Regions from separate parts of the Pseudomonas sp. GW821-FHT01E10 genome, predicted to be linked through region 1. Evidence: predicted binding sites of a transcription regulator. Region 1 holds the regulator's gene; each other region holds the start of a gene.

Region 1 (10,233 bases):
GCATCACCTTGTATGTAGGGCAGCGCAAAGGCTCGGCCAGCACCTCGGCCAGCGGTTCGGAAGCGATTCGCGAAACCGTCGCTGCTGCGCTGGCGATTGCCAAGCACACGTCCGAAGACGAAGCCGCAGGCTTGGCGGATGCCGCGCTGATGGCCAAGGAGCTGCAGGATTTCGACCTGTTCCACCAATGGAGTATCACACCGGAGCGAGCCATCGAGCAGGCCCTGGCCTGTGAAGCGGCGGCGTTTGCCGCCGACAGTCGGATCAAGAACGCCGACGGCACCACCCTCAGCACTCATCAGGGTTGCCGTGTGTACGGCAACAGCCACGGTTTTATCGGCGGTTACGCCTCGACCCGTCACAGCCTCAGCTGCGTGATGATCGCCGAAGCCGATGGCCAGATGCAGCGTGATTACTGGTACGACGTGAACCGGCAGGGCAATTTGTTGACCAGCCCGGAGAGCATCGGCCAGCGTGCCGCGCAACGGGCGGCGAGCCGCTTGGGCGCACGCCCGGTACCGACCTGCGAAGTGCCGGTGCTGTTTTCTGCGGAACTGGCCGGCGGTTTGTTCGGCAGTTTCCTCTCGGCGATTTCCGGCGGCAGTCTGTATCGCAAGTCTTCGTTCCTCGAAGGCACGCTGGGGCAGAAACTGTTCCCGCAATGGCTGACCATCGATGAACGTCCGCACTTGATGCGCGCTTTGGGCAGCTCTGCCTTCGACGGCGATGGCCTGGCGACCTACGCCAAGCCGTTCGTGGAAAACGGCGAGCTGGTGTCCTACGTGCTTGGCACCTATTCCGGCCGTAAGCTGGGCATGCCGAGCACCGCGAATGCCGGCGGCGTGCACAACCTGTTCGTCACCCATGGCGATGAAGATCAGGCGGCCCTGTTGCGCCGCATGGGTCGTGGCCTGCTGGTCACTGAATTGATGGGGCAGGGCCTGAACATGGTCACTGGCGATTACTCCCGTGGCGCAGCGGGTTTCTGGGTCGAGAACGGCGAAATCCAGTTCGCGGTCCAGGAAGTGACTATTGCCGGCAACATGCGCGACATGTTCAAGCAGATCATTGCGGTCGGTAATGACCTGGAATTGCGCAGCAACATTCGCACAGGTTCGGTGTTGATCGAGCGGATGACGGTGGCAGGTAGTTAAGCTGCGGTTGCTGCACAAAAAAAATGCGCCACCCGATTGGGTGGCGCTTTTTTTTTGGATCAAAATATCGCAGCTTCGTCAGCGCCTACGCATCTGTGGGCGCAACCGAAAGCCGAAATCCATTGATCTTTATTCGCCTTCGTCGAAGAAGTTGTTGATCAGCGCCACCAGTGCATCCATAGCTTCCTGCTCTTGTTCACCTTCGGTTTTCAGGTGGATTTTGGTGCCCTTGCCGGCCGCGAGCATCATCATGGCCATGATGCTTTTGCCATCGACCATCGTTTCCGGTGTACGGCCAGCTCTGATCTGGCAAGGGAACTGCCCGGCGACGCCAACGAATTTTGCAGACGCGCGGGCATGCAGGCCCAGCTTGTTGATGATTTCGATTTCCAGAGCAGGCATCGCGATGTGAATCCTTTAGCTGAGGTCGCGGTGGCGAACCTGGACGTTCTTCAGGGATTGTTGCAGGACCTGGCCCAGACGTTCGGTCAGGTAGACAGAGCGGTGATGCCCGCCGGTGCAGCCAATGGCAATGGTGACATAGGCGCGGTTGCTGGCGGCAAAGCGGGGCAGCCACTTGAGCAGGTAGGAGGAAATGTCCTGGAACATTTCCTCGACATCCGGCTGCGCCGCCAGGTAGTCGGCCACCGGTTGATCGAGCCCGGACTGTGCCCGCAGCTCCGGTTTCCAGTAAGGGTTAGGCAGGCAGCGCACGTCGAACACCAGATCGGCGTCCACCGGCATGCCACGCTTGAACCCGAAAGACTCCACCAGAAACGCAGTACCGGGCTCCGGCTGATTCAGCAGGCGCAGCTTGATGGTATCGCGCAGCTGATACAGGTTCAGATTGGTGGTGTTGACCTTGAGGTCGGCCAGGTCGGCGATCGGCCCCAGCAGATTGGTTTCGTCCTCTATCGCCTCCGCCAGCGAGCGATTGGCACTGCTCAGCGGGTGACGGCGGCGGGTTTCCGAAAATCGTTTGAGCAGGGTCTCTTCATCGGCGTCCAGATACAGCACATCGCACTGGATATGCCGGCTGCGGACTTCTTCCAGCAATTCGGGAAACCGTGACAGGTGGCTCGGCAAGTTGCGTGCATCGATGGACACGGCCACCAGAGGTTGTGCCAGTTCGGTGTGAATCAGTGCGCGTTCGGCCAGTTCCGGCAACAGACCGGCCGGCAGGTTGTCGATGCAGTAGTAGCCGTTGTCCTCGAGAACATCGAGGGCAGTGCTTTTACCTGAGCCGGAGCGGCCGCTGACGATGATCAGGCGCATGATTAGTGACCGTTTTGCTCGTCCAGGACAACCTGATACAAGGCTTCGTTGCTCGGGGCGCTGCGCAGTTTTTCACGCACTTCCTTGCGATCAAGCATGCTGGCGATCTGGCGCAGCAACTCCAGGTGCGCATCGGTGGCGGCTTCGGGGACCAGCAGTACAAACAGCAGGTCAACCGGAGCGCCGTCGATGGCGTCGAAATCGATGGGTGCATCCAGGTGCATCAAGGCACTGATGGGCGATCCGCAGCCCTTGAGACGGCAGTGGGGGATGGCGATACCGTTGCCAAAGCCGGTGGAACCGAGTTTTTCACGGGCGACCAGACTCTCGAAGACATCCTGCATGGCCAGATCCGGCACTTCGCGATGGATGAGGTTGGCAATTTGCTCGAGGGCTTTCTTTTTACTGCCGCCCGGCACGTTCACCAGGGAACGGCCGGGGGTCAGGATGCTTTCAAGTCGGATCATGGGTTGGGAGTGTTAACGACCGGTCGCGCCCTGGAGGAGGCTCTGGGTCTTTTCCTTATGCTTTTTGAGTTGTTTATCCAGCTTGTCGGTCAGTGCGTCGATCGCTGCGTACATATCGGTATGTTCCGCGTTAGCGACCACCTCATTGCCGGGAATATGCAGCGTGGCTTCGATTTTCTGCTTGAGCTTCTCGACCGTCATCGTGACCTGCACGTTGGTGATCTTGTCGAAATGCCTCTCTAATCGTTCGAGTTTTTCGCCGATGTAGGTGCGAAGAGGTTCGGTCACTTCCAGTTGGTGTCCACTGATGTTGACTTGCATACAGCTTCTCCTTCGTTGCCAGTGCATAAAGCGGTAGATCCGATGATCTACCACTGGAACGCTGTGGCGTGGCTCTACATCAACCGCTTGCGTTCGCTCGAAGGCGCGATTCCTAGGGATTCGCGGTACTTGGCGACGGTGCGGCGAGCCACCTGAATGCCTTGTGCCTCCAGTAAACCAGCGATCTTGCTGTCACTCAACGGCTTTTTCTGATTTTCCGCGGCAACCAGTTTTTTGATGATCGCGCGGATCGCCGTAGACGAGCATTCACCGCCTTCGGAGGTACTGACGTGGCTGGAAAAAAAGTATTTCAGTTCATAGATGCCCCGTGGGGTATGCATGAATTTTTGCGTGGTCACCCGTGAAATCGTCGATTCGTGCATGCCCACCGCTTCGGCGATGTCATGCAGCACCAGCGGTTTCATGGCCTCGTCGCCGTACTCCAGGAAGCCGCGTTGATGCTCGACGATCTGGGTGGCCACTTTCATCAGGGTTTCGTTGCGGCTTTGCAGGCTCTTGATGAACCAGCGAGCCTCCTGCAACTGATTACGCATGAAGGTGTTGTCAGCGCTGGTATCGGCGCGGCGTACGAAGCCGGCGTATTGGGCGTTGACCCGCAGGCGCGGCACCGACTCCTGGTTCAGTTCCACCAGCCAGCGCTCGTTGTCCTTGCGCACGATCACGTCGGGAACGACGTATTCGGCTTCGGTGGACTCGATTTGCGACCCCGGGCGCGGGTTGAGGCTCTGGACCAGTTCGATCACCTGGCGCAGTTCATCTTCCTTGAGCTTCATACGGCGCATCAGCTGGCTGTAGTCGCGGCTGCCGAGCAGGTCGATGTAATCGGTGACCAGGCGCTTGGCCTCGGTCAGCCAAGGGGTCTTGGCGGGCAGTTGGCGCAGTTGCAGCAGCAGGCATTCACCGAGGTTGCGGGCGCCGATACCGGCGGGCTCGAATTGCTGGATGCGGTGCAGGACGGCTTCGATTTCGTCCAGTTCGATGTCCAGTTCCGGATCGAAGGCCTCGAGGATTTCCTCGAGGGTTTCGTCCAGATAGCCCTGATTGTTGATGCAGTCGATCAGGGTCACGGCGATCAGGCGATCGGTGTCGGACATCGGTGCCAGGTTCAGTTGCCAGAGCAAATGGCTTTGCAGGCTTTCACCGGCCGAAGTACGGGTGGTGAAATCCCACTCGTCGTCATCGTTGCTCGGCAGGCTGCTGGCGCTGGTCTGGTAGACGTCTTCCCAGGCGGTATCGACAGGCAATTCGTTGGGAATGCGCTCGTTCCAGTCGCCTTCCTCAAGGTTATCCACCGTCGGGGCGGTTTCCTGGTAGGAGGGTTCCTGAATGTCGGTGTTGGGTTGCTGTTCGGCTTTGTCGGCCAAGGGGTCTGCGTTATCGAAGTCGTCGCCTTCTTCCTGGCGTTCGAGCATCGGATTGGACTCCAGGGCCTCCTGGATTTCCTGTTGCAGGTCCAGGGTCGACAATTGGAGCAGGCGGATGGCCTGTTGCAGCTGCGGTGTCATCGTCAGCTGCTGGCCCATTCTCAAGACTAGCGATGGTTTCATGGCAGGGGCTTAACACCTTATTCGCCGGCGCACATGCGCCATCCACTACAGGGCGCCGAAGCGCCAAACATAAGCAAATTATATGCCTGAAACTGAAGTGTTTGCCTAGAGCGCTGTAACAATAAAAAACTATTGATTTTTTATTGATATGAGCACCAAGGCGACTGGCCAGGCACCTCAGCGCTTACAGGCGGAACTCATGGCCCAGATACACTTCCTTGACCAGTTCGTTGGCCAGGATGGTGGCGGAGTCGCCTTCAGCGATCAGCTGGCCATCGTTGACGATGTAGGCGGTTTCGCAGATGTCCAGGGTTTCACGGACGTTGTGGTCAGTGATCAGCACGCCAATGCCTTTGGCCTTGAGGTGGTGGATGATCTGCTTGATGTCGCCCACCGAGATCGGGTCCACGCCGGCGAAGGGTTCGTCGAGGAGGATGAATTTCGGGTTGGTGGCCAGTGCCCGGGCGATTTCCACCCGACGGCGTTCACCACCGGACAGGCTCATGCCAAGGCTGTCACGAATGTGGTGGATGTGAAATTCCTGCAGCAGGCTTTCCAGCTCTTTGCGGCGACCGGCCTTGTCGAGCTCCTTGCGGGTCTCGAGGATGGCCATGATATTGTCGGTCACCGACAGCTTGCGGAAGATCGACGCTTCTTGCGGAAGATAGCCGATACCGGCCTTCGCGCGACCGTGCATCGGCTGGTGGCTGACGTCCAGGTCATCGATCAGTACGCGACCCTGATCGGCCTGTACCAGACCCACGATCATGTAAAAACAGGTGGTTTTGCCGGCGCCGTTGGGGCCAAGCAGGCCGACGATCTGGCCGCTGTCGATGGACAGGCTGACGTCACGCACGACCTGGCGGCTCTTGTAGCTCTTGGCCAGATGCTGAGCTTTCAGAGTTGCCATTACTGGGTTTTCTCGTCGGTTTTCTTCTTCGGCTGGATCACCATGTCGATACGCGGACGTGTCTCGGTGACCTTGCTGCCCGTGGCGCGACCGGCGCTGGCGAGTTTCTTGATCGTGTCATAGACGATTTTTTCGCCCTGGGTGACGTTGTTGTCCTTGTCGACAACTTTGGCCTTGTCGATCAGTACGACGCGGTTTTGCGCTGCGTGGTACTGGATGGTTACGCCCCAGCCCTGAACAGGCTTGGTGTCGCCAGCGGTCTGCAGTTGCTCGAAGTAGGCGAGGTTGCCCACCGAGGTCACCACATCGATCTCGCCTGTTGGCGTGCGGGTGATGGTCACGGTGTTGCCCTTAACGATCATCGAGCCCTGAGTGATGATCACATCACCTTTATAGGTGGCAACACCGTTCTTGTCGTCCAGTTGGGCGTCGTCGGCCTGGATGCGGATAGGCTGCGCTTGATCGGTCGGCAGAGCCCAGGCGCTCACGCTTCCCAGTGCTGCGCTCAGACTGAGCAAAATAGGGAGGGTTTTAACGAGCCTCATACTGTCCTCTTACGTTCGATAGCAGGTGTATCCTGCTTTCTTTCAAGTACGCTTTCATTCCGTTGCCTGTCGATACACCGCCGGCGCCATCGATTCTAACGGGTTGATCGGTCTGCGCATATTGCTGCTGCGGGAACACTGTCATACGGGTGGTGGTAATCAGGGTTTTACGGTTTTTTTCGTCGAAACGCGTGATACGTACCGAGTCGATCAGCTCGACCTGGGTGCCGTCCGGGTTGACTTCGCCGCGTTCGCTCTGGACGTGCCAAGGGAATTCGGTGCCACGAAACATGTTCAGGTCAGGGTTGGACAGCAACGTCACTTCCGTCGCCTTCAGGTGTTCGACCTTGTCGGACGTCATTTCATACTGCAGTTTGCCGTCCGGCAGGTACTGCACGCTGTGGGCGTTGGTTGCGTAATAGTCGATCATGGCTTCATCGACATGCGCCACTGGCTTGTCGAGGAAGCGTTCCGGGCTGATGTTCCAATAGCCGACCGCAGCGAATAGCGCCGCGATGCAACCGAATATCAGGATGTTGCGAATCTTTTTGCTCAGCATGATGGGCTCACAGGTACGCGGCGTTGGCCGCATCGAGGCGGCCCTGGGCGCGCAGGATCAATTCGCAGAATTCGCGCGCGGCACCCTCGCCGCCACGGGCCTGGGTGATGCCGTGGGCGTGTTCGCGCACGAAGCTGGCGGCGTTGGCCACGGCCATGCCCAGACCGACGCGGCGAATCACCGGCAGGTCCGGCAGGTCGTCGCCGAGGTAGGCCACTTGTTCATAGTTCAGGTTGAGTTGGGCAAGGAGCTCGTCGAGCACCACCAGTTTGTCTTCGCGACCCTGGTACAGGTGTGGAATGCCGAGGTTCCTGGCTCGTCGTTCGACCACCGGGGTCTTGCGTCCGCTGATGATAGCGGTCTGCACGCCGGCTGCCATCAACATCTTGATGCCTTGGCCGTCGAGGGTGTTGAAAGTCTTGAATTCGCTGCCGTCTTCGAGGAAGTACAGGCGCCCGTCGGTCAGCACTCCGTCGACGTCGAATACCGCCAGTTTGATCTGTTTGCCGCGTTGCAGCAGGTCCGTGCTCATTACATTACTCCAGCGCGCAGCAAATCGTGCATGTTCAGGGCGCCGACCGGGCGGTCTTCGCTGTCGACAACGACCAGTGCATTGATCTTGTGGTCTTCCATGATTTTCAACGCCTCGGCAGCCAGCATCTCGGCACGTGCGGTCTTGCCGTGGGCGGTCATCACCTGCTCGATGGTGGCGCTGTGGATGTCGATGCTGCGGTCCAGGGTGCGACGCAGATCGCCGTCGGTGAAGATCCCGGCAAGTTTACCGTTGGCTTCCAGAATCACGGTCATGCCCAGGCCCTTGCGGGTCATTTCCATCAATGCGTCCTTGAGCAGGGTGCCGCGCTTAACCTGCGGCAGCTCTTGCCCGGCGTGCATGACGTTTTCCACTTTCAACAGCAGGCGTCGACCAAGTGCGCCGCCTGGGTGGGAAAAGGCGAAATCTTCAGCGGTAAAACCGCGGGCTTCCAGTAGCGCCACCGCCAGGGCATCGCCCATCACCAGAGCGGCGGTGGTCGATGAGGTTGGCGCCAGGTTCAGCGGGCAGGCTTCGTGCTCGACGTGAACGTTGAGGTTGACCTCGGCAGCCTTGGCCAGTGCCGAATCGGGATTGCCGGTGACGCTGATCAATTTGATGCCCAGGCGCTTGATCAGTGGCAGCAGGGTAACGATTTCATTGGTGGAACCGGAGTTCGACAGTGCCAGGATGATGTCGTCACGCGTGATCATACCCATGTCGCCGTGGCTGGCTTCGGCTGGATGCACGAAGAACGCCGTGGTGCCGGTGCTGGCCAGGGTGGCGGCAATCTTGTTGCCGATGTGCCCCGATTTGCCCATGCCGACCACGACTACGCGGCCTTTGCTGGCCAGAATCATCTCGCAAGCGCGTACGAAATCCGCGTCGATATGGGGTAACAAGCCTTGCACGGCTTCCAGTTCGAGACGGATGGTGCGTTGTGCAGATTGAATCAGGTCGCTGGATTGGCTCATGTCAGAAATCGTATAGCCTGATGAAAAGGCGGCGATTATAACGGTAATGATCAAAACCCTCACGCAAGTTCGTCGCGGTTTGTCATTCCTTGTTACCGAGACCCTCTAAATAGATGATTTCAGGTGGTCATGTTGCTGAACGTGCCCGGCTTGGGCCTTGGGCGCTTGGCATTTGCAGTGATATAGTTCGCCGCCAGTTCGGCCTGCCCGGGAAGGTATGTGCTTTCGTCAGAAAGCCAGGCGTCCGAGTGAGAGGCTGCATCGCAAGGAGTTTAGATGAGTGCCGATAACGCCTACGCGGTCGAGCTGAAGGGACTGACCTTCAAGCGCGGTGCGCGCAGCATTTTCAATAACATCGATATCCGCATACCACGCGGCAAGGTCACCGGCATCATGGGGCCTTCCGGGTGTGGCAAGACCACGCTGTTGCGGTTGATGGGGGCCCAATTGCGCCCCACCAGCGGCGAAGTCTGGGTCAATGGCCAGAACCTGCCGACGTTGTCGCGCAGCGATTTGTTCGATGCGCGCAAGCACATGGGCGTGCTGTTTCAGAGCGGCGCGTTGTTTACCGATCTCGATGTATTCGAGAACGTCGCCTTTCCGCTGCGTGTTCATACCACACTGCCGGAAGAGATGATTCGCGATATTGTCCTGCTCAAATTGCAGGCCGTGGGCTTGCGTGGCGCCATTGACCTGATGCCTGACGAATTGTCCGGCGGTATGAAGCGTCGAGTCGCGCTGGCCCGGGCGATTGCCCTCGATCCGCAAATTCTCATGTACGACGAGCCTTTTGTCGGCCAGGACCCGATCGCCATGGGCGTGCTGGTGCGCCTGATCCGCCTGCTCAACGATGCGCTGGGCATCACCAGCATCGTGGTCTCCCACGATCTGGCCGAGACCGCGAGCATCGCCGACTACATCATTGTGGTGGGTGACGGGCAAGTGTTGGGGCAGGGCACACCCAAGGAATTGATGACTTCGCAGGAACCACGGATTCGCCAGTTCATGACTGGTGAACCCGACGGCCCGGTCGCATACCACTTTCCAGCGACGGATTACCGCGCAGATCTTCTGGGGAAGCGCTGATGCGCAAGATTTCATTAATAGAAAGAGTGCGCCGTTTCGGCCACGCCGGCATCGATGTGCTGGCGGTATTCGGGCGTTCGGCGCTGTTCCTGTTTCATGCCTTGCTCGGTCGCGGTGGCATTGGCGGCAGTTTTGGCCTGCTGGTCAAGCAACTGCATTCGGTTGGCGTGATGTCCCTGGTGATCATCGTGGTCTCCGGGGTGTTCATCGGTATGGTGCTGGCGCTGCAGGGCTTCAATATCCTGTCCAGCTATGGCTCGGAGCAGGCTGTCGGGCAGATGGTTGCGCTGACACTGCTGCGTGAACTGGGGCCGGTCGTCACGGCCTTGCTGTTCGCCGGGCGTGCGGGTTCGGCGCTGACCGCCGAAATCGGCAACATGAAATCCACCGAGCAACTGTCCAGTCTGGAAATGATCGGGGTTGACCCGCTCAAGTACATTATTGCTCCGCGCCTGTGGGCCGGCTTCATTTCCCTGCCGGTGCTGGCAATGATTTTCAGCGTGGTGGGTATCTGGGGCGGTTCGTGGGTGGCCGTCGACTGGCTGGGTGTCTATGAAGGCTCCTACTGGTCGAACATGCAAAACAGCGTGACGTTTGTCGACGATGTGCTGAACGGCATTATCAAAAGCATCGTTTTTGCCTTCGTCGTGACCTGGATCGCCGTATTCCAAGGCTATGACTGCGAGCCCACTTCCGAGGGGATCAGTCGTGCCACTACCAAGACCGTGGTGTACGCCTCTTTGGCGGTACTCGGCCTGGACTTTATTCTGACCGCCTTGATGTTTGGAGATTTCTGATGCAAAACCGCACCCTGGAAATCGGTGTCGGCCTTTTCTTGCTGG
Region 2 (10,233 bases), on a different contig from region 1:
AAAGTATCCAGCAGGAAACCGGCAACGCGATCAGCACCATGGAGCAGGGTAACGTGCTGATGCAGGAAGGCTTGTCGCGCAACGCCAACGTCGCCTCAGCCCTGGCGCGAATCGATGAGCAAAGTCGCTCGGCCGGTCAGCAATTCGCCGCCATCACCACCGCGACCCAGGAGCAAAGCAGCACCGCGACCTTGCTCAGCAGCAACCTGCAAAGCATTGCCTTGGCGAACAGTGAGCAGCGGGAAGTGGTGTCGAACCTGGCGGTGACTGCCAAAGAGCTGGAGAAGCTCGCGGCGGACTTGCGGCATGAGGTTGACCGGTTCCGCTAAGGCACCTCCGAAACAGCCATCGCGAGCAGGCTCGCGATGGCATCAACTCGATTCTGCGCGTTATCCACAAGCCCCGTATCGACGATCATTTGGCATTTGCCGTCGTGATCTCGATTTTTATGCTTGCTGAAACGTTTCTTCAAGTTTATAAAAATGGCACAACTCCAAGAAAGGCTGCTGCCATGACCCCGCTCAAACTCTTCGTTGCCCTCAGCGCACTGTCCGCTGCTTCCCACGCCATGGCCTGGGATTACGTCCTGCTCGATACCGACAAAGCCGCCCAGAACTGGCAGATCACCAGCCAGCAACTCGGCGTGAAAACCGACAAACCCTTCTCCGTGACCCTGCGCACCTTGCATGGCGGTCGGCAGGAGGGCGTCAGCATTGTCGACATCGATAATGGCGCGATGAAACTCTCGGTGGTGCCGACTCGCGGCATGAACGTGCTGCAAGCTTCGGTCGGCAATGTGCGCATGGGCTGGGATTCGCCGGTCAAGGAAGTGGTCAACCCGTCCTTCATCGAACTCAACGGTCGCGGTGGCCTGGGCTGGCTGGAAGGTTTCAATGAACTGGTCACCCGCTGCGGCTACGAATGGGTCGGCCATCCCGGCATGGACAATGGCGAGCTGCTGACCCTGCACGGTCGCGCCGCCAACATCCCGGCCAACAAAGTCACCCTGCACATTGATGAAAAACCGCCATACGCCATCAGCCTGCGCGGTGAACTGAAAGAGCAGGCATTCAAGAAGGTCGACTTCTCCGTCGCAACCGAACTGGTCACCGACCCCGGCAGCGTTGTGTTCGCCCTCAACGACACTCTGACCAACAACGGTGATTATCCGAAGGAATACCAAGCGCTGTATCACAGCAACTTCAGCACCCCGTTCCTGGAACAGGGCGCCCGCTTCGCCGCGCCGGTGAAGCAGGTGTCGCCGTTCAACGACAAAGCCAAGGGCGATTTGCCGGACTGGCAAACCTACCGCGCACCGACCAAGGACTACGACGAAACGGTTTACAACGTGGTGCCGTATGCCGATGCCAAGGGCGATACGTTGACCGTGCTGCATAACAAGGCCGGCAGCCTGGGTGTCTCGGTCGGCTTCAACACTCAAACACTGCCGGTGTTCTCCCTGTGGAAAAATACCGATACCCAGGGCCAGGGCTATGTTACGGGGCTGGAGCCGGGAACGAGCTTTTCCTATAACCGCCGGTATCAGCGGCCACTGAACCTGGTGCCGACAATTGCGCCGAAGGAACAGAAGCAGTTCCGTATCAGCTACAGCTTGTTGGCGGATAAGGCGGCTGTGGATAAGGCGTTGAAACGGGTGAGCGAGATTCAGGGCGGGCGCGAGACTGAAGTGCGGCAGACGCCGTTGGTTGATCTGACCAAGGGGTGATACGGACTAGAGCGTTGTTGGCCGATATTGCAGCGCTTCGGCCAGGTGTTCGCGTCTGATCCCGTCAGCCTGCTCAAGGTCCGCCAGCGTGCGCGCGACCTTGAGCAGTCGATGGGCCGCTCGCAACGACAGCGTTAAACGCTCGCAGGCGGATTCCAGCCAGTTTTCATCGGCTGTGGATAACTTACAGTGCCGGCGTAGGCCTGGCAGGTCGAGGAAGGCATTGGCGCAACTCTGGCGTTTGTGTTGCCGCTCTCTTGCATCAGCAACCAACTCGGCGGCGGTGGCTGTATCGTCGCCGGGATTCAACGCAGGATTCAACGCCGTGGCCTCACGAGCAACCGTCAGGTGCAGATCGATGCGGTCCAGCAGCGGCCCCGACAGTTTGTTGCGATAGCGCTGCACCATGTCCGGCGTGCAGGAACAACGACCACTTGGCTCGCCAAGATATCCACAGGGGCAGGGATTCATCGCAGCCACCAATTGAAAGCGCGCCGGAAAGCGAACGCGGTCCTTGGCGCGGGAAATCACGATGTGGCCGGATTCCAATGGCTCTCTCAACACCTCCAATACCTTGCGATCAAACTCTGGAAGCTCATCGAGGAACAACACGCCATGGTGGGCGAGGGTGATTTCGCCGGGTTGCGGTTTCGAGCCGCCACCCACCAGTGCCGGGCCTGAGGCGGAGTGGTGTGGCTGTCGGAAGGGACGCTGTGGCCAATGACTCAACGGCACACAACTGGCGACCGATTGAATCGCCGCGACTTCCAGTGCTTCGCTCTCGGCCAATGGCGGTAACAACCCCGGCAGACGACTCGCCAACAACGTTTTCCCCGTCCCCGGCGGACCGCTGAACAGCAGGTTATGAGCCCCCGCCGCTGCAATCAGCAAGGCTCGCTTGGCCGCAAGTTGTCCCTGAACTTCATTCAAGTCGGGATAGGGTTTGCTGGCGTAGAGCAAACCGTTGGAAGCGTAGGGTTCGATGGGCGTGTGACCATTGAAATGCGCGACCGCTTGAAGCAGATGATCCACCGCAATCACCTTCAACCCCGACGCCAGGCAGGCTTCTTCAGCGTTCGCTCGCGGGACTACCAGCGTGCGCCCGGCCTTGCGCGCCGCCAGCGCCGCCGGCAACACCCCGCGAACCGCACGCACCGCGCCCGACAGCGCCAGCTCTCCCAGGCACTCCACGTCATCCAGCGTCAACGTCGGCACTTGCACACTGGCCGACAGAATCCCCAAGGCAATCGCCAGATCGAAACGCCCGCCATCCTTCGGCAAATCGGCGGGAGCGAGATTCAAGGTGATGCGCCGCGCTGGAAATTGCAGCCCCGAATTGATGATCGCGCTACGCACCCGATCCTTGCTTTCCTTCACCGCCGCCTCGGGCAGCCCGACCATGGTCAGCGACGGCAAGCCGTTAGCCAGATGCACTTCGACGGTGACGGCGGGCGCATCCACGCCGACTTGGGCGCGGCTGTGGACGATGGATAGGGACATGGTCGTTCCTTGAGCTGACGGGGAACCGCTTCCTGCGGGTTTTTTAAAGCGTAGTAGGAGAGGGGCGCTTTAACGTGGCAGAAGAGCCGCCAAACTTTCGCAGGATGTTGCTGGGGCCGGTGAGTTGATTCCAGCCAGTTAAGCCATAACACGATCCGTAGCAGCTGGCGGAGCCGGCGCACGGCTGCGCAGCAGTCGTAAAATCAGATCACGCGGTGGATCAGGCAGACCGTACAACTTGGATTTACGACTGCTGCGCAGTCGAACGCAGCCTTCGGCAGCTGCTACAAAGGTTACGTCGCGGCTGGTATTTGGGCGTAATCAACCGAGGAGCTAGATTTCTTTGTAGGACCGGGCCTGGATAGATGAAGGACTTCGGTGAAAGAGTTCGGACGCTCTTGTCGGATCGGGGGGGATGCTTATGATCACAGCTGATCAAGCCCTAAGGAGGGGAGATGAGCAATTCTGGAATGCGGCCGATTCATCCTGGCGAAATCCTTGAAAAGGAGTTTCTAGAGCCTCTGGGCATTACGGCGACTGGTCTGGCTAGCGTGTTGAATGAAGGCACGGATGAAGTGAGTGCCCTTTTCATGCAGGAGAGAGGTATTAGTCCTGAGCTCACAAAGAAGCTATCGCGCTACCTGAAAACCACGCCCGGATTCTGGTTAAAACTGCAATCGACCTACGATCAGCGCAGGGCCGAAATCGAGCGTGGTTGAGCTTCGGGTACTTAAAAAGACTGCAGCGTCCGCGAAGCACGCTTGAACGATGGTTCCCACGCTCTGCGTGGGAACCATCCCGTGACGCTCTGCGTCACATCTGGAGCGTCCCTGGCGGCGTTCCCACGCAGAGCACGGGAACGATCAGGTTACTCGGCGTCAGCAGGTGGATTGAGCTTCGCTTCCAGCTCCGCCACTTTCGCCTCCAAGCTCTCCAACCGGGCGCGGGTCCGCGCCAGCACAACCATCTGGCTGTCGAATTCTTCACGGCTCACCAAGTCCAGCTTGCTGAAGCCGCTCTGCAACAAAGCCTTGAACTGGCTTTCGATTTCGCTTTTCGGCAGTGGGGTGTCGCCGCTGAAGAGGCGGGAGGCGGTGCCGCTCAGGGCGTCGAGGAAGTCTTTGGGCGCGAGCATGGGAAATGTCCTGTCAACAATGGCGGGCAGTGTACCACGCAGTGTCTATAGTCAATCTCGAAGGCTGGGATGCACGCTTTTCGCGCATGCGAGTGGAGAGCCACGCACTGTTGTTGTGCGTAACCGTGGCGTCAATCGGCTGGAGAGGCCTGCGTTAGCGGCCAAGGGCTTGAAATCAATGGCTTTTGGATAGATGGCAAGCTTTCTGCTTAGTCGCTGGTGACCCATGCACTGATGCAGTCGCTGTGACGAATGCAGTGCGCCAAGCGGAACGGGGGAAGTTTCGTGCGGAGTGGTTAGCTGGCGTCGGACGGGCAGGTAAAGCCGACGATGCGTTACAAAGCCAGGCACTGCGCTTAGACTTGAGTCGGGTTTGTTTTCCTGGGGCAAGTCCACCAATTCGGGAGAGAGTTTTCATGAAGCTAGTCACTGCCATCATCAAGCCGTTCAAACTGGACGACGTGCGCGAGTCGCTGTCCGAGATCGGCGTGCAGGGCATTACCGTTACTGAGGTCAAAGGCTTCGGTCGGCAGAAGGGTCACACCGAGCTGTATCGCGGCGCGGAGTACGTGGTCGATTTTCTGCCTAAGGTGAAGATCGATGTCGCCATTGACGACAAGGATCTGGACCGGGTTATCGAGGCGATAACCAAGGCCGCCAACACCGGCAAGATCGGTGACGGCAAGATCTTCGTGGTCAATCTGGAACAGGCGATTCGCATCCGTACCGGCGAAACCGATACCGACGCAATCTAAGCCGCCACAAACCCAACGCCCCAGGAGAAAACAAAATGACTCTGCGTAAATTCGCAGGGCTAGGAGCCCTGTTGTCCATCGTAATGCCTGGCCTGGCCATGGCGGCAGATCCGGTGGCGCCTCCAGTCCTCAATTCCGGCGATACCGCCTGGATGATGACCTCGACAGCCCTTGTGCTGTTCATGACCATCCCCGGCCTCGCGCTGTTCTACGGCGGCATGGTTCGTTCCAAAAACGTTCTTTCGTTGATGATGCAATGCTTCGCCATTACCGGCCTGGTCACCATCCTGTGGTTCCTTTACGGCTACAGCATGGCGTTTGACACAACGGGTATGGAAGCTAACGTCGTCAACCTCAATTCGTTTGTCGGCAGCTTCGCCAAGGCATTCCTCGCCGGCATCACGCCTGCCAGTATTACCGGCCCCGCGGCGCTGTTTCCCGAGGCGGTGTTTGTCACCTATCAGATGACCTTCGCCATCATCACCCCCGCGCTGATCGTCGGTGCTTTCGCCGAGCGGATGAAGTTCTCCGCAATGCTGGTGTTCATGGGGATCTGGTTCACCCTGGTTTACGCGCCGATTGCGCACATGGTCTGGAGCGGTCCGGGTTCGCTTTTGGGCGACTGGGGCGTGCTCGACTTCGCAGGCGGCACCGTGGTGCACATCAACGCCGGTGTGGCCGGGCTGATCGCCTGTCTGGTACTGGGCAAGCGTAAAGGCTTCCCAACCACCCCGATGGCTCCGCACAACCTCGGCTATACCCTGATGGGTGCCGCGATGCTCTGGGTTGGCTGGTTCGGTTTCAACGCCGGTTCCGCTGCCGCAGCCAACGGCACTGCCGGTATGGCCATGCTGGTGACTCAGATCGCTACCGCCGCCGCAGCCTTGGGCTGGATGTTTGCCGAGTGGCTGACCCACGGTAAACCGAGCGCACTGGGTATCGCTTCGGGCGTGGTGGCCGGTCTGGTTGCGATCACTCCGGCGGCGGGTACCGTTGGCCCGATGGGCTCGATGATCATCGGTCTGGCAGCGGGCGTGGTGTGCTTCTTCTGCGCCACGACTCTGAAACGCAAAATGGGTTACGACGACTCCCTCGACGCTTTTGGCGTGCACGGTATCGGCGGTATCCTCGGCGCGATCCTGACGGGTGTGTTCGCTGCACCGTCCCTGGGTGGTTTCGGCACCGTCACCGACATCGCGGCTCAAGTCTGGATTCAGTGCAAAGGCGTGGGCTTCACGGTGATCTACACCGCGATCGTCACCTTCATCATCCTCAAGGTGCTGGACGCTGTCATGGGTCTGCGCATCACCGAGGAAGAAGAAGCAGTCGGCATCGATCTGGCGCTGCACAACGAACGCGGCTACAACTTGTAAGCACGCCTATAAAAAATGCCCGGCTTGCCGGGTATTTTTTTGTCTTGATTTTGTCAGTGAAGGAAAGGCTGAAAGGTTTTTTCATACACGTTCAGGGGCGTTTACAACGGGTGTTTTTCTGCGGCCAATGGCTTACACGATTGAAGGAATATTAGGGCCTTTGTTTTTTCCCAGAGCGCGCTAGAATGCGCCCCGAACGTGCGGAGAACTGTATGTGGCAACAGACTCTGATTACCCTGCGGGCACGGCCCCGGGGCTTTCATCTGGTAACGGACGAGTTACTCGCCGGCTTGCCTGAACTCAAGGCGTGTCGGGTCGGTCTGTTGCATTTGTGGCTACAGCATACCTCGGCGTCGTTGACCATCAACGAGAACGCCGATCCGGCGGTACGTCGCGACTTCGAACGATTTTTCAATCGTCTGATCCCACAAGGAACGGACGACTATGAGCATAACGACGAAGGCCAGGACGACCTCCCGGCGCACTTCAAGGCCAGCGTACTTGGCTGTCAGCTCAGTTTGCCGATCTCGGCAGGCCGACTGGCGTTGGGAACCTGGCAAGGCGTTTATCTGGGCGAGCACCGTGATCATGGCGGTGCCCGTAAAGTCCTCGCCACCGTGCACGGTGAAGGGGAATAAACCGCTGGTCACCAGCGGTGGTTGAATTTTTTCCGGCGGCCTTCGACAGAAGGCAAAGCTGGGCTATAACTAATCTGCTTTTCGCAAGTCATGAGGTAGAACATGAGCGACGATGATCTGGAAAACGACGACCTCGAAGTAGGCGACGACGACGAAACCGAAGAAGGCCTGGAAGCGGCGGCTGAAGACGTCGCTGAAGACGACGGCGGTGATGTGCCCGTTCCGACTGCCAAAGGCAAAGCCAAGGCAGCGGTATCGGTCGATGAGCTGCCGAGCGTTGAAGCCAAGAACAAGGAACGCGATGCCCTGGCCAAGGCCATGGAAGAGTTTCTGGCACGGGGCGGCAAGGTGCAGGAAGTGGAGGCCAATGTGGTCGCCGATCCTCCCAAGAAGCCTGATAACAAGTACGGCAGCCGGCCTATCTAAGCGCCTGCTTCCTGCTTGCTGAAAAAAGCCCGCCGTCGCTGCGGGCTTTTTCATGGGTGAAAATCAAAAGATCGCAGCACCTCAAATATCGACTGAGTTCCAGCGGGCGAGCAGTGCAGGCAACTCGGTCAAACTGCGAATCTCGGCATCCGGCGCCTTCTCGGCTTCCCACACTTTGCCCGCCGGGTTAAACCAGATCGCTCGCAACCCCGCCTGCTGTGCTCCGGCAATGTCATCGCCAGGATGATCGCCGATATGCACCGCGGTTTCGGCGGTCGCGCCGCCCCGTTGCAACGCTTCATGAAACAGTCGCGCATCCGGTTTGGCGATGCCGATGTCTTCGGCGCACAGGGCAAACCTGAAGTAATCCGCCAGGCCCAGTCGGCGCACATCGGCGTTGCCGTTGGTCACTACACCGAGGGCGTAGTGCTTGGCGAGTGTCTCCAGCGTCGGCTCGACTTCGGGGAAAACTTCCAATTGATGCCGGGCATGCAGAAACACTTCAAAACTTTGATCAGCCAGGTCTGAGGCTTGACCATGGTCGTAACCAGCCTCTTCCAGAGCATGAAAAAGTACCCGCCGACGCAGCGCACTGATTCGGTGCTTGAGGTTCGGCTCGTTGCTCAACACCCGCTCGCGAATCGACCACAAATGCTCCACCGGCACCGCGCCCAGGTTCGGCGCATGCTCGGTCAGCCATTCACGCAATATGGCTTCGGCGCTGGCGATTACCGGGGCGGTGTCCCACAGGGTGTCGTCGAGGTCGAAGGTGATCAGTTGGATGGTCATGAATCATCGCCTTTAATGCGTTTGGCCCGTGGATGGGCGCTGTCGTAGACCGTCGCCAGGTGCTGGAAGTCCAGATGGGTGTAGATTTGGGTGGTCTTGATGTCTGAGTGGCCGAGTAGCTCTTGCACGGCGCGCAAGTCCTGAGAGGACTCCAGCAAATGGCTGGCGAAAGAGTGTCGCAACATGTGCGGGTGCAGGTTCTGCCCCAGCTCGCGCTCGCCGGCGGCCTTGACCCGCACCTGAATCGCCCGAGGACCGAGGCGCCGACCTTGCTGGCTGACAAACACTGCGTCGTCCGCCGGGTTGGTCATGGCCCGCAACGGCAGCCACAGTTCCAGTGCTTCACGAGCCTTTTGGCCCACTGGCAACAGCCGGGTCTTGCTGCCTTTACCGAGGACCTGGACCATGCCGTCAGCCAGGTCCAGCTGATCGAGGTTGAGCCCGGTCAGCTCGGAAAGGCGCAAGCCGGAGGAATAGAACAACTCCAGAATCGCCTGATCCCGACGGGCCAGAAAATCATCCTCCACCGCGCCTTCCAGCAGTTGCAGCGCACGGTCGGTATCGAGGGTTTTCGGCAGACGACGCTCGCCTTTGGGCGGTGCCAGGCCGTTGGCCGGATCGTGGTCGCATAGGCCTTCGCGGTTCAGATAATGATAGAGCCCGCGCACCGCCGACAGTAGCCGTGCCAGGCTACGGGACGATTGGCCTTGTGCATGCAAGCGGGCGATCAGGCTGCGCAGCCGCTGGATATCCAGTGCGGCCCAGCTGCCGATGTTCTGTTTGACGCACCAGCCAAGCACTTTGTCGAGGTCGCGGCGGTAGGCGTACAGCGTATGCGGCGACACTTGCCGCTCACTGCGCAGGTGTTCGCAGTAAGCGTCCAGTTGCCGTTCCACGATCAGCGTACCGAGCGCAGGGAGTTGTTGACCCGTGGCAGTACGCGACCCATGACTTCGGCGATGTAGCTGAGGAACAATGTGCCCACCGAACTCTTGTAGTGCTGCGGATCGCGGCTGGCGATGGCCAGAACACCGTGGATGCCCTGGTGGCTGATGGCGACGACGGCGGTGGAGCCGATCTGCTTGCGCTGTTCTTCGCCGAACAGGAAGTCCAGTTCATGCTCACGCAGGCTGCCGCAGACGCTCTTGTCTTCCGAGAGCAGGCCGCCGATGGCCGTTTGTGCGTCGGCGTGGGTGACCCAGCGGCCTACCGGCATCGGGTTGTCGCCCAGCAGGATCAGGCTGACGAAGGGCACCTGAAAGTCCTGGCGCAGGCTGTCTTCGACGCCGATCACCACGTCATCCAGGCTGGTCGCGTCCATCAACGTGAGAATCAGACGGCGGGTCTTGTCGAACAGGCGATCGTTGTCGCGGGCCACGTCCATCAAGTGCGAGAGACGATGACGCAACTCGATGTTGCGATCGCGCAGAATTGTCATCTGGCGTTCGACCAGCGAAATGGTGTCGCCGCGCTGGTGCGGAATGCGCAGGGCCGGGAGCAGTTCTTCATGCTCGATGAAGAAATCCGGATGAGCCTCCAGGTACGCGGCAATCGCCGCCGCCTCAAGGCTTTCGGAAGGGGATTCGTCGGGCTGTAGGGCGGGAACCTGGGGCTTGTCGGTCATGGATTTCGCTCACTCAAAGACGCACTTGTCCTTCGTATACGCGTACTGCCGGGCCGGTCATCATGACCGGTTGGCCAGGGCCTGCCCATTCAATGGACAGGCGCCCGCCGGGCAGGTCGATCAATAGCGGCGAATCCATCCACCCCTGGCTGATCGCGGCCACCGCGGCAGCACAAGCGCCGGTTCCGCAGGCCTGGGTTTCCCCGGCCCCGCGTTCCCAGACGCGCAACTGCGCGCGGTTCCGGTCGATGACCTGGAGAAAACCGA
Region 3 (10,233 bases), on a different contig from region 1:
TGATCCCGCTTAATGGCCCGGGCACCCCAACCGTTTATAACGCTGACGTTTCGGTCAACCCGGCCTCGACCATGAAACTGGTCACCACCTATGCGGCGCTGGAAATGCTTGGCCCGAACCATCAGTGGAAAACCGAGTTCTACACCGACGGCACCCTCAGCGGTGGCATCCTCAACGGTAACCTCTACCTCAAGGGTGGCGGCGATCCGAAGCTGAACATGGAAAAACTCTGGCTGCTGATGCGCGACTTGCGCGCCAATGGCGTGACCCAGGTCACCGGTGACCTGGTGCTGGACCGCGGCTTCTTCGTGCAGCCGCAACTGCCCGAGTTCAACGACGACGGCAATGACGAGAACAAACCGTTCCTGGTCAAGCCCGACGCACTGCTGGTCAACCTCAAGGCCCTGCGATTCGTGGCCCGCAACGACTCGGGCAAGGTCCTGGTGTCGGTCGAGCCGCCGATTGCCAGCATCCGCATCGACAATCAGGTCAAGGCGCTCAACTCCAAGCAATGCACCGGGGGCGTGCGCTACAACCCGGTGACCCAGGCTGATGGCAGCGTCACCGTGACCGTCGGCGGCCAGTTGGGCGAAGGTTGCAGCTCCCAGACCTACTTGTCGCTACTCGACCACGCGACCTACACCGCCGGCGCCGTGCGCGCGATCTGGAAGGAACTGGGCGGCAGCATCCAGGGCCAGGATCGTCTGGCACCGACGCCGAGCAGCGCCAAGGTGCTGGCCCGGGCCTACTCGCCAGACCTGGCGGAAATCATTCGCGACATCAACAAATACAGTAACAACACCATGGCTCAGCAGTTGTTCCTGAGCCTGGGCCAGAAGTTCCGCACCGACGCCGACAGTGATGACGCCAAAGCGGCCCAGCGCGTGGTGCGTCAGTGGCTGGCGCAGAAAGGCATCACCGCACCGCACCTGGTGATGGAGAACGGCTCCGGCCTGTCCCGCGCCGAACGGGTAAGCGCGCGTGAAATGGCCGCGATGCTGCAAGCCGCCTGGCGCAGCCCGTACGCCGCCGAGTTCATCAGCTCGATGCCGATTGCCGGCACCGACGGCACCATGCGCAAACGCCTGAAGCGCACGGCCATGACCGGTGAAGCCCACGTCAAGACTGGCACCCTGAACACCGTGCGTGCCATCTCCGGCTTCAGCCGCGATGTCAATGGCAATACCTGGGCGGTGGTGGCGATCCTTAACGACAAGGCTCCGTTTGGCGCGTCTTCGGTGCTGGATCAGGTGCTGCTGGACCTGTATCGCCAGCCGAAACTGCCGACCACGGCATCGGTGTTGTAACCGGATCCATAGAACACCTCAGATCCAATGTCGGAGATTCTATGTTGCAGGGCAACCCTGCAACATAGAATCTCCAACAGGGTCTGTATGCAGACCTAGCTCATCTGCCCTTCAACCCGATCCCTTCCCGCCTGCTTCGCCGCGTAAACCCCCGAATCCGCCCGCAACAGCAACGCATCCGCGCCTTCCCCGGCCCGCCAGCTGGCAATCCCGAAACTCGCGGTAACGATCCCCACCTCGTCGATCGGCGAACTGCGCAACCCTTGCCATAGTTCCAAGGCCAGCACATGAGCCTGCTCGCCGTCGATGTCCGGACAGAGCACCATGAACTCTTCGCCCCCCAGGCGACAGAACACATCGGTGCGCCGCAGGCGACGGCCAATACGCTCACACACCGCCTGCAATACCCGATCGCCCACGGCATGGCCGTGCTGGTCATTGATGCGTTTGAAGTGGTCGATGTCGAGCATGATCACCGACAACTCGCCACCGCCGCGCTCGACCCGGGCCATTTCGGTGGTCAGGCGCTCCTGGAAGTAGCGGCGGTTATAGATCCCGGTCAATGAGTCGGTCACCGACAGTGCGCGCAACTCCTCTTCCACCCGCTTGAGGTCGGAAATGTCCGAAATGTAGCCATGCCACAGCACACCGCCACCGGGCAGTTCCTCCGGCGTTGCTTCGCCGCGGACCCAGCGCAGGCCACGCTCGGGCAATTGCACGCGATACTCTTCGCGCCAGGGGCTGAGGTTGTCCGCCGACACCTGGATCGACGCGCGGACCCGGCGCGAGTCCTGAGGATGAATCCGCGAGAACACCGCTTCGGCATTGCTCAGCAGTACCTCCAATTCGAGTTCGTAGATCTCGCGCATCCCGTCGCTGGCGTAGATAATGCTGAAGCGCCCATCGAACTCCATCTTGAACTGGTAAATCCCGCCGGGCACATGGGCACTGAGCTTCTTCAACAACAGGTCCCGCGCCGCCAGAGCCTCGTGGACGCGCTTGCGTTCGGTGATGTCGATGCAAATCGCCAAGTACCCGACCCACAAGCCTTGTTCGTCGAGGACCGGAGTCGCCAGCATGTTCACCGTCAAATGGCTGCCGTCGCGGCGCACCAGCGTCCACTCCCGGGCTTCATGACCGCCCTCTTCCCCGCCTTCGACCAACATGGCCTGACAGGTCGGAATCGGCTTGCCATAGCGCGCGCTCAACTCCGCCGACCGCGCCTCGAGCTCCCGGGGCAGGTGCAGGTTTTCCAGGGTCATGTGGCCCACGGTCTGCGCACTGGAGTAACCAAGCATGTGCTCGGCACCGGCATTGAAAGTGCTGACGATCCCCCGCAGGTCGGTGGCGATGATCGCCACCTGAGTCGCAGCATCCAGCACGCCGCGCAATTGGCCATGCGTGCCGCGCAGCTCTTGCTCACGGGCGTGCAGTTCCTCGGTCCGTTGCTCGACCATTTTCAGCGCCCGTTGCCGCTGGCTGACCAACACATAGAGAAACACACTGAGCAACAAGCTGAGTAAACCACCCAGCACCACCTGGCTGGTCACTGAAGAATGGTTGGCTTGCAGGAACGCAGCACTGGGGCGCATATCCACTTGATAATCGTGGTCGGCCAGGCGCAGCAAGCGCGTGGAGGATAAGTCACTGGCCCCCGCCGGGTTGGTCGACTCGTACAGCACTTCGTGTTGGTCATCGGTGGACAAGTCGAGAATGCGCACCGAGAGAGAATCATGATTCTCTTCCGGCAGCCCGTCCGCCAGCAGCTGGCGCATGCTGATCACCGCCATCACATACCCGGCGGGCGTGGTGCCCGGCAGCTGCTGACGGCTGACCGGTGCCACCAGCAACACACCCCGTGAATAGGCAGGCTCAATGCCTACCAGATGCAATGGTTGCGAGACAACCATGCGGCCAGTTCGATCGGCACGCTCCAGGGTCGAACGGCGCAGGGGCTGGGCCAGCAGGTCGTAACCCAGCGGCGTGGGCAGTCGGCTCTGGGTTTGTGTATAGAGCACCGGCACGTACTCGTCCCGTTCCGCGGCCGGTTGCAACTGGCCGTCGGCGGTGAGTTCGCGAAAGGTGAAATTGCTCAAGCCTTCGTCATGCACGAAGCGTTCAAGCAAGGGGCGTTCGGCGCGGGAAACCCGTGGTGCCCAGGAATAGGCTTGAGTGCGCCGCAAAAGAGGTTTGGCGTAACCGTCGAATTCCTCGCGGGACACCGACTCGGAATTGGCGAAGAACCGGCGCAGGCCATCAAGGCGCTGCTCCTGATCTTCGAAACGTTCTACGATACGGCTGTAGCGTTCACTGGCGAGCAGTTGGAAACGTTGCCGCATTTGCTGATGAAACTGATTGAGTGTTGCCCAGGCCAGCAACCCCGTAAGAATCCCGCCGACGAGCAATACCAGCAGCGCGACCAGCCAGGCCGAGACATCTTCGCTGATAAAACCCAGGATCTTGGGGCGCACGGCGTGTAACGACATAAACGCAACTCATAACGCCAGGTGCCGGAAAGCCCATTGGCCATGAGTTGAGTTATAGCTATTAGCCACTAATTTGACCAGCACTGAAAGAACCAAAGAGCCTTTAAAAATCAAGGCTCTGTGGATCCAATCAGGCTCAAGTGTCAGCGAGCAGTGATCTTCCAGGCACGGTGGATCTTGCCATTACGGGCGAAATCCGGATCGATGGTCTGGGCCGTGATTTCTTCAACGGCATAACGCTCGGTGAGGTTTTCCTCGAGCTGGAACTTGCGGAAGTTGTTGGAGAAGTACAACACCCCACCCGGTGCCAGTCGCGCCATGGCCAGGTCGATCAACTGCACCTGGTCACGCTGCACGTCGAAGATCCCTTCCATGCGTTTGGAGTTGGAGAAGGTCGGCGGGTCGATGAAGATCAGGTCGTATTCGTCACGGCAGGCGTCGAGCCAGGCCATCACGTCGCCCTGCTCCAGACGGTTCTTGTCGGAGAAACCGTTCAGCGACAGATTTCGCCGCGCCCAGTCCAGGTAAGTTTTCGACAGATCGACGCTGGTGGTGCTGCGCGCACCGCCCTTGGCCGCATGCACACTGGCCGTCGCGGTGTAGCAATACAGGTTGAGGAAGCGTTTGCCGGCCGCCTCTTTCTGAATCCGCATGCGCATCGGCCGGTGGTCGAGGAACAACCCGGTGTCGAGGTAGTCGGTGAGGTTCACCAGCAGCTTCACGCCGCCTTCGTTAACCTCGTTGAACTTGCCCTGGGCGCTCTGGCGTTCGTACTGCTTGGTGCCGCTCTGACGTTCGCGACGCTTGACCACCACGCGGCTCTTGTCGATGTTCAACGCCTGCGGGATTGCCGCGAGGGCATCGAACATCCGCGCCGAGGCTTTTTCCGGATCGATGGATTTCGGCGCGGCGTATTCCTGAACGTGGACCCAGTCGTGATACAGGTCGATGGCCATGGAATATTCCGGCATGTCGGCATCGTAGACGCGGTAGCAGTCGATGCCTTCACGCTTGACCCACTTGCCCAGCGCCTTGACGTTCTTTTGCAGACGGTTGGCAAACATCTGCCCACCTTCGCTCAGGCGCGGCTGCTCGATCACCGGGGCGGGTGCCGGAGCCGGTTTGATCGGATTGCCGTTCTTGTTGTACTTGCGCTCTTGCGGCTCACTCGGTGCTTCATCGTAGGCCGCCTGTTCACGCTCGGCCTGACGCTGTTCCGGGGTGCGACGCTCGCCGGTGACGAACTGGTCTGGCGTGACCTTGATCAACAGCAATTTGCACGGCAACGCGCCGTTCCAGAACGAATACTGTTTGTGGCTGCGGATGCCCATGCGCTTGCCCAGGTCCGGAGCACCGGTGAACACCGCCGCCTCCCAGTTCAAGCACGCCTGACGCAGACGCTCACCGAGGTTCTGGTAGAGGTAGAGCAGGCTCGCCTCATCGCCCAGACGCTCGCCGTACGGAGGGTTGCAGATCACCAGGCCTTTCTGGTTCTGGTCCGGGCGCGGCTCGAACGTTGCCACTTCGCCCTGGTAAATCTTGATCCACTCGCTCAGGCCGGCACGTTCGACGTTGTTGCGGCCCGGTTGAATCAGGCGTGGGTCGGCTTCGTAACCGCGAATCCACAGCGGTGGCTTGGCCAGGCCGGCCGCGGCGCGTTCAGTGGCTTCTTCGTGGAGTTTTTTCCACAGCGCCGGTACGTGACCGAGCCAGGCGGTGAAGCCCCACTGCTCACGGCGCAGGTTCGGCGCCATATCGGCGGCGATCATGGCGGCTTCCACCAGGAACGTGCCGACACCGCACATCGGGTCAGCCAGCGCGCCACCATCGGCGGCAATGCGCGGCCAGCCGGAACGGATCAGAATCGCTGCCGCGAGGTTTTCCTTCAGCGGCGCCGCGCCTTGCTGCAAGCGATAACCGCGCTGGTGCAGGCTGTGCCCGGACAGGTCGAGGGACAGGATGGCTTCGCCACGGTCCAGACGCAGGTGAACGCGCAGGTCCGGGTTGAGCTTGTCGATGGACGGGCGATCGCCTTGCGGGGTGCGCAGTTTGTCGACGATGGCATCCTTGACCTTCAAGGCGCCAAAGTGCGTGTTGTCGATGCCAGAGCCGTGACCGCTGAATTCGACGGCCAGGGTGCCGTCGTTGAGCATGTGGTCTTGCCAATCGATATCCAGCACGCCGTGATAGAGATCTTCGGCGTCCTTCATCGGGAAGCGCTTGAGCACCAACAGCACCCGGTTCGCCAGACGCGACCACAGGCACAGGCGATAAGCGGTTTCCATGGTGGCCATGCCGCGCACAGCCGAGGTGTGCTCGCGTGCTTCCTCAAGGCCAAGCCCGACGGCTTCCTCGATGAGCAGACCTTCAAGGCCTTTGGGGCAAGTGAGGAAGAGTTCGAAACGATCGGACATGGTAATTCCAGAGCCTTTAGCTAAGTGAACCGGCAACGCGTTGCCGATCCGGTTTTCAATCAGGCGTTTTTCTAACAGAACGCCCGCGTGGCACGAAGGTGTGCCGTCCCACCCTGACTGCTCGGGTTAAAAGAGCTTAGATGCCAGGGCAGATAAAAAAGTTGATGAAACAAAATGTCATAAGTCGACCCTTCGTCGAATAATACCCAAGAGCAACGGGTGTCATTCTCGTTAAGGCGCAACCCCCAGCATCCCAGCGAAGGGCCGATCATACCGGGCTTTGGCCAATCAACACGGCACAAATATCGTGTTACTTATGGCCATACCATCTTTATGGTTACGTTCTTATGACAAAACGGTCATTCCCTCGATGTGACGCATTGGTTAGAACTCCACTCAGGTTGACGTCGCAACGGCGTCAACACCTTGGCTCGCGACGCCGGCAGCGAGCCACCAACGGCAGAATTTTTCTGCCTGACCTCGATTGAGGTCGACGCGATACATACAGTCAACAAGTGAGGGAAACACCCTATGAGAAGACTTAAGCGTGATCCGTTGGAAAGAGCATTTTTGCGCGGATATCAATATGGCGTTGGTGGTAAATCCCGTGAGCTTTGCCCTTTTACTCTACCGTCGGTACGCCAAGCCTGGATCAATGGCTGGCGAGAAGGACGCGGCGACAATTGGGACGGTATGACCGGCACTGCGGGAATCCACAGACTCAACGAACTTCACGCCGTCGGCTAATACAGGGCACACACTCCGACACGACAATCTGATTACGCTACGACTTAACCACGCACGTCCTATCCGGACGGCGGGCTTCGGCCCAGGGGCTCCTTCGGGGAGCCCTTTTTTATGCCTGCAAAGAAACTACGGTGGTGAGGTCGTTTCTGTGGCGAGGGAGCTTGCTCCCGCTGGGCTGCGATGCGGCCCCAAAACCAATCAACCCGGAGTGTCAGGTAAAACGCGGTTGCAGGATTTACGACTGCTTCGCAGCCGAGCGGGAGCAAGCTCCCTCGCCACAAAAGCCCCCACCATCAGGGCCCAAATCAGGCTTCAGCGCAACGCGGCGATGGCATCTACCGATTCACGAATCAGTGCCGGGCCTTTATAGATAAAGCCCGAATAGATCTGCACCAGGCTCGCACCCGCAGTGATTTTCTCAGCCGCGTGCTTGCCTTCAGTGATACCGCCCACGGCGATGATCGGCAAGCGACCGGCCAGTTCCGCCGCCAGCACCTTCACGGTGTGGGTGCTCTTGTCGCGAACCGGTGCGCCGGACAACCCGCCCGCCTCGTCACCGTGCTCCAGGCCTTCGACGCCGACGCGGCTCAGGGTGGTGTTGGTGGCGATCACCGCATCCATCCCGGTTTCGATCAACGCCTGGGCGACTTGAGCGGTTTCTTCATCGCTCATGTCCGGTGCGATCTTGATCGCCAAAGGCACATGTTTGCCGTGGCGCAGGGCCAATTCCGCCCGGCGCGTGGCCAGGTCGGCGAGCAATTGCTTGAGCGAATCGCCGAATTGCAGGCTGCGCAGGCCCGGTGTGTTCGGCGAGCTGACATTGACCGTCACGTAGCTGGCGTGTGCGTAGACCTTGTCCAGGCAGATCAGGTAGTCGTCAACCGCACGTTCAACCGGCGTATCAAAGTTCTTGCCGATATTGATACCCAGCACGCCCTTGTACTTGGCTGCCGCCACGCGAGCGAGCAAGTGATCGACGCCGAGGTTGTTGAAACCCATGCGGTTGATGATCGCCTCGGCTTGGGGCAAGCGGAAAATCCGCGGTTTCGGATTACCCGGTTGCGGACGCGGGGTAATGGTACCGATTTCGACGAAACCGAAACCCAGTTGGGCAAATCCGTCGATCGCCGCGCCGTTCTTGTCCAGACCGGCCGCCAGACCCACCGGGTTCGGGAATTCCAGGCCCATGACCGTCACCGGCATTTTCGCCGGTGCCTTGCACAGTAAGCCGTTGAGGCCCAAACGCCCGCCCGCGCCGATCAGGTCCAGGGACAGATCGTGGGAGGTTTCCGGGGAAAGTTTGAACAGCAGCTGACGGGCCAGGGTGTACATGGGCAGGCTTGACTCGGGTGGCGATGAGAGGCGGCGATTATAGCCGCGCATCGAGTCCACAGGCGAGGCGCACGACAAAATCAGCCAGCGATGGCATATGCCTTGCACCAACATGATCATCAGCACTCATGCCAACGACGGAATGAGTGGAAGGACAATGGCGTCGTCACCGGCTCTGCTCGCGCAGAGGCCATGGGACGACGTTTTTTTTGGAAGGTGCAAATCGATGAATGAACCATCAGCCGGCCCACTGGCCTGGGTCAACGGCAGCGATGCCCCGGAAAAAACCGAAATAAACCTTGGCTTCATGGCTCTGAGCGACTGCGCCTCAGTGGTGGTCGCCGCCACCCAGGGCTTCGCCCAGCCTTACGGTCTGACCCTGAACCTCAAGCGCCAGTCGTCCTGGGCCAACCTGCGGGACAAACTGGTCAGCGGCGAACTCGACGCCGCCCACAGCCTGTACGGCCTGATTTACGCCGTGCACCTGGGCATCGGCGGCGTAGCCTCCACCGACATGGCCGTGCTCATGGGCCTGAACCAGAACGGCCAGAGCATCAACCTCTCCCACGGCTTGCAGGCCTTGGGCGTGACCAGTCCTGAAGCACTGGACCATCACGTGCACCAAAGTCGCCCAAAACTGACCTTCGCCCAGACATTTCCCACAGGCACCCACGCCATGTGGCTGTATTACTGGCTGGCGAGCCAGGGCATTCATCCGTTGCAGGATGTCGACAGCGTGGTGGTGCCGCCGCCACAAATGGTCGCGCACCTGCAAGCCGGGCGCATCGACGGGTTCTGCGTCGGCGAACCGTGGGCTGCCAGTGCGGTGCAACAGAATCTCGGTTTCACCATGGCCACCACCCAGACCATCTGGCCCGACCACCCGGAAAAAGTCCTCGGCTGCACCCGCGCCTTCGTCGAGCAATACCCCAATACCGCCCGGGCCCTGGTGATGGCGATCCTCGAGGCCAGCCGCTTCATTGAAGCCAGCCGCGAAAATCGCCGCAGCACCGCGCAACTGTTGAGCGCCCCCGAATACCTGGATGCCCCGCTCGATTGCATCGAACCGCGTTTGCTCGGCGACTATACCGACGGCCTGGGCAATCACTGGCAAGACCCGCATGCGATGCGTTTCCACAGTGGCGGAGAGGTCAATCTGCCGTATTTGTCCGACGGCATGTGGTTCATGACCCAGTTCCGTCGCTGGGGCTTATTGCGTGACGACCCGGATTACCTCGGCGTGGCCCGTCAGGTCCAGCAACTAGACTTATACCGAGAGGCCGCCACCGCTGTCGGCGTGCCCGCCCAGGTTCAGGAAATGCGCAGCAGTCAACTGATCGACGGCAAAGTCTGGGACGGTTCGGACCCGGCCGGCTATGCCCGCAGCTTCACGCTGCACGCCATGAGCGACAGCGCCCCCCTTCTCGCCAGCCGCTGACAGGAGCCTGCGAATATGTTGCGTATCCTGCTGATCAATGACACCGCGAAAAAAGTCGGGCGTCTGAAAGCGGCCCTGATCGAAGCCGGGTTCGAAGTCATCGACGAATCCGGCCTGACCATTGACCTGCCCGCGCGCGTCGAAACGGTGCGTCCGGACGTGATCCTGATCGATACCGAGTCACCGAGCCGCGATGTGATGGAACAAGTGGTGCTGGTTACTCGCGACCAACCACGGCCAATCGTGATGTTCACCGACGAGCACGATCCCGGCGTGATGCGCCAGGCGATCAAGTCCGGCGTCAGTGCCTACATCGTCGAAGGCATTCACGCACAACGCTTGCAGCCGATTCTCGACGTGGCCATGGCTCGCTTTGAAAGCGATCAGGCCCTGCGCGCGCAACTGCACGCCCGCGACCAGCAACTGGCCGAGCGCAAGCGCATTGAGCTGGCCAAGGGGCTGCTGATGAAGATGAAGGACTGCAACGAAGAAGAGGCCTACACCCTGAT

The links. The regulator sigma-54, encoded in region 1, starts transcription at its own class of promoters, with help from an activator protein. The targets are predictions, from matches to a motif close to ANTGGCATNNANNTTGCTNT.
Positions count from the first base shown of each region.
Region 2: a site for sigma-54 is predicted at 4,554-4,573, ahead of glnK (P-II family nitrogen regulator). Genes of this name have one in related genera too.
Region 3: a site for sigma-54 is predicted at 8,376-8,395, ahead of AC07V0_RS10430 (CmpA/NrtA family ABC transporter substrate-binding protein). Genes of this name have one in related genera too.

Region 1 covers NZ_JBWKWT010000003.1:22,729-32,961, forward strand. Annotated here, with positions in the region: gene pmbA (metalloprotease PmbA) at 1-1,154, shown strand, start outside; gene AC07V0_RS06570 (HPr family phosphocarrier protein) at 1,284-1,556, opposite strand; gene rapZ (RNase adapter RapZ) at 1,572-2,429, opposite strand; gene ptsN (PTS IIA-like nitrogen regulatory protein PtsN) at 2,432-2,896, opposite strand; gene hpf (ribosome hibernation-promoting factor, HPF/YfiA family) at 2,909-3,217, opposite strand; gene AC07V0_RS06590 (RNA polymerase factor sigma-54) at 3,292-4,785, opposite strand; gene lptB (LPS export ABC transporter ATP-binding protein) at 4,970-5,695, opposite strand; gene lptA (lipopolysaccharide transport periplasmic protein LptA) at 5,695-6,240, opposite strand; gene lptC (LPS export ABC transporter periplasmic protein LptC) at 6,227-6,799, opposite strand; gene AC07V0_RS06610 (KdsC family phosphatase) at 6,807-7,331, opposite strand; gene AC07V0_RS06615 (KpsF/GutQ family sugar-phosphate isomerase) at 7,331-8,305, opposite strand; gene AC07V0_RS06620 (ATP-binding cassette domain-containing protein) at 8,582-9,391, shown strand; gene mlaE (lipid asymmetry maintenance ABC transporter permease subunit MlaE) at 9,391-10,188, shown strand; gene mlaD (outer membrane lipid asymmetry maintenance protein MlaD) at 10,188-10,233, shown strand, end outside.
Region 2 covers NZ_JBWKWT010000005.1:4,388-14,620, forward strand. Annotated here, with positions in the region: gene AC07V0_RS11340 (methyl-accepting chemotaxis protein) at 1-329, shown strand, start outside; gene AC07V0_RS11345 (aldose 1-epimerase family protein) at 512-1,726, shown strand; gene AC07V0_RS11350 (YifB family Mg chelatase-like AAA ATPase) at 1,733-3,226, opposite strand; gene AC07V0_RS11355 (HigA family addiction module antitoxin) at 3,682-3,945, shown strand; gene AC07V0_RS11360 (accessory factor UbiK family protein) at 4,095-4,361, opposite strand; gene glnK (P-II family nitrogen regulator) at 4,778-5,116, shown strand; gene AC07V0_RS11370 (ammonium transporter) at 5,152-6,489, shown strand; gene AC07V0_RS11375 (secondary thiamine-phosphate synthase enzyme YjbQ) at 6,702-7,127, shown strand; gene sutA (dormancy-specific transcriptional regulator SutA) at 7,230-7,553, shown strand; gene AC07V0_RS11385 (HAD family hydrolase) at 7,635-8,342, opposite strand; gene xerC (tyrosine recombinase XerC) at 8,339-9,238, opposite strand; gene AC07V0_RS11395 (DUF484 family protein) at 9,241-9,966, opposite strand; gene dapF (diaminopimelate epimerase) at 9,980-10,233, opposite strand, start outside.
Region 3 covers NZ_JBWKWT010000004.1:301,207-311,439, forward strand. Annotated here, with positions in the region: gene dacB (D-alanyl-D-alanine carboxypeptidase/D-alanyl-D-alanine endopeptidase) at 1-1,307, shown strand, start outside; gene AC07V0_RS10410 (sensor domain-containing diguanylate cyclase) at 1,403-3,793, opposite strand; gene rlmKL (bifunctional 23S rRNA (guanine(2069)-N(7))-methyltransferase RlmK/23S rRNA (guanine(2445)-N(2))-methyltransferase RlmL) at 3,937-6,207, opposite strand; gene rmf (ribosome modulation factor) at 6,739-6,954, shown strand; gene AC07V0_RS10425 (quinone-dependent dihydroorotate dehydrogenase) at 7,267-8,286, opposite strand; gene AC07V0_RS10430 (CmpA/NrtA family ABC transporter substrate-binding protein) at 8,513-9,724, shown strand; gene AC07V0_RS10435 (ANTAR domain-containing response regulator) at 9,740-10,233, shown strand, end outside.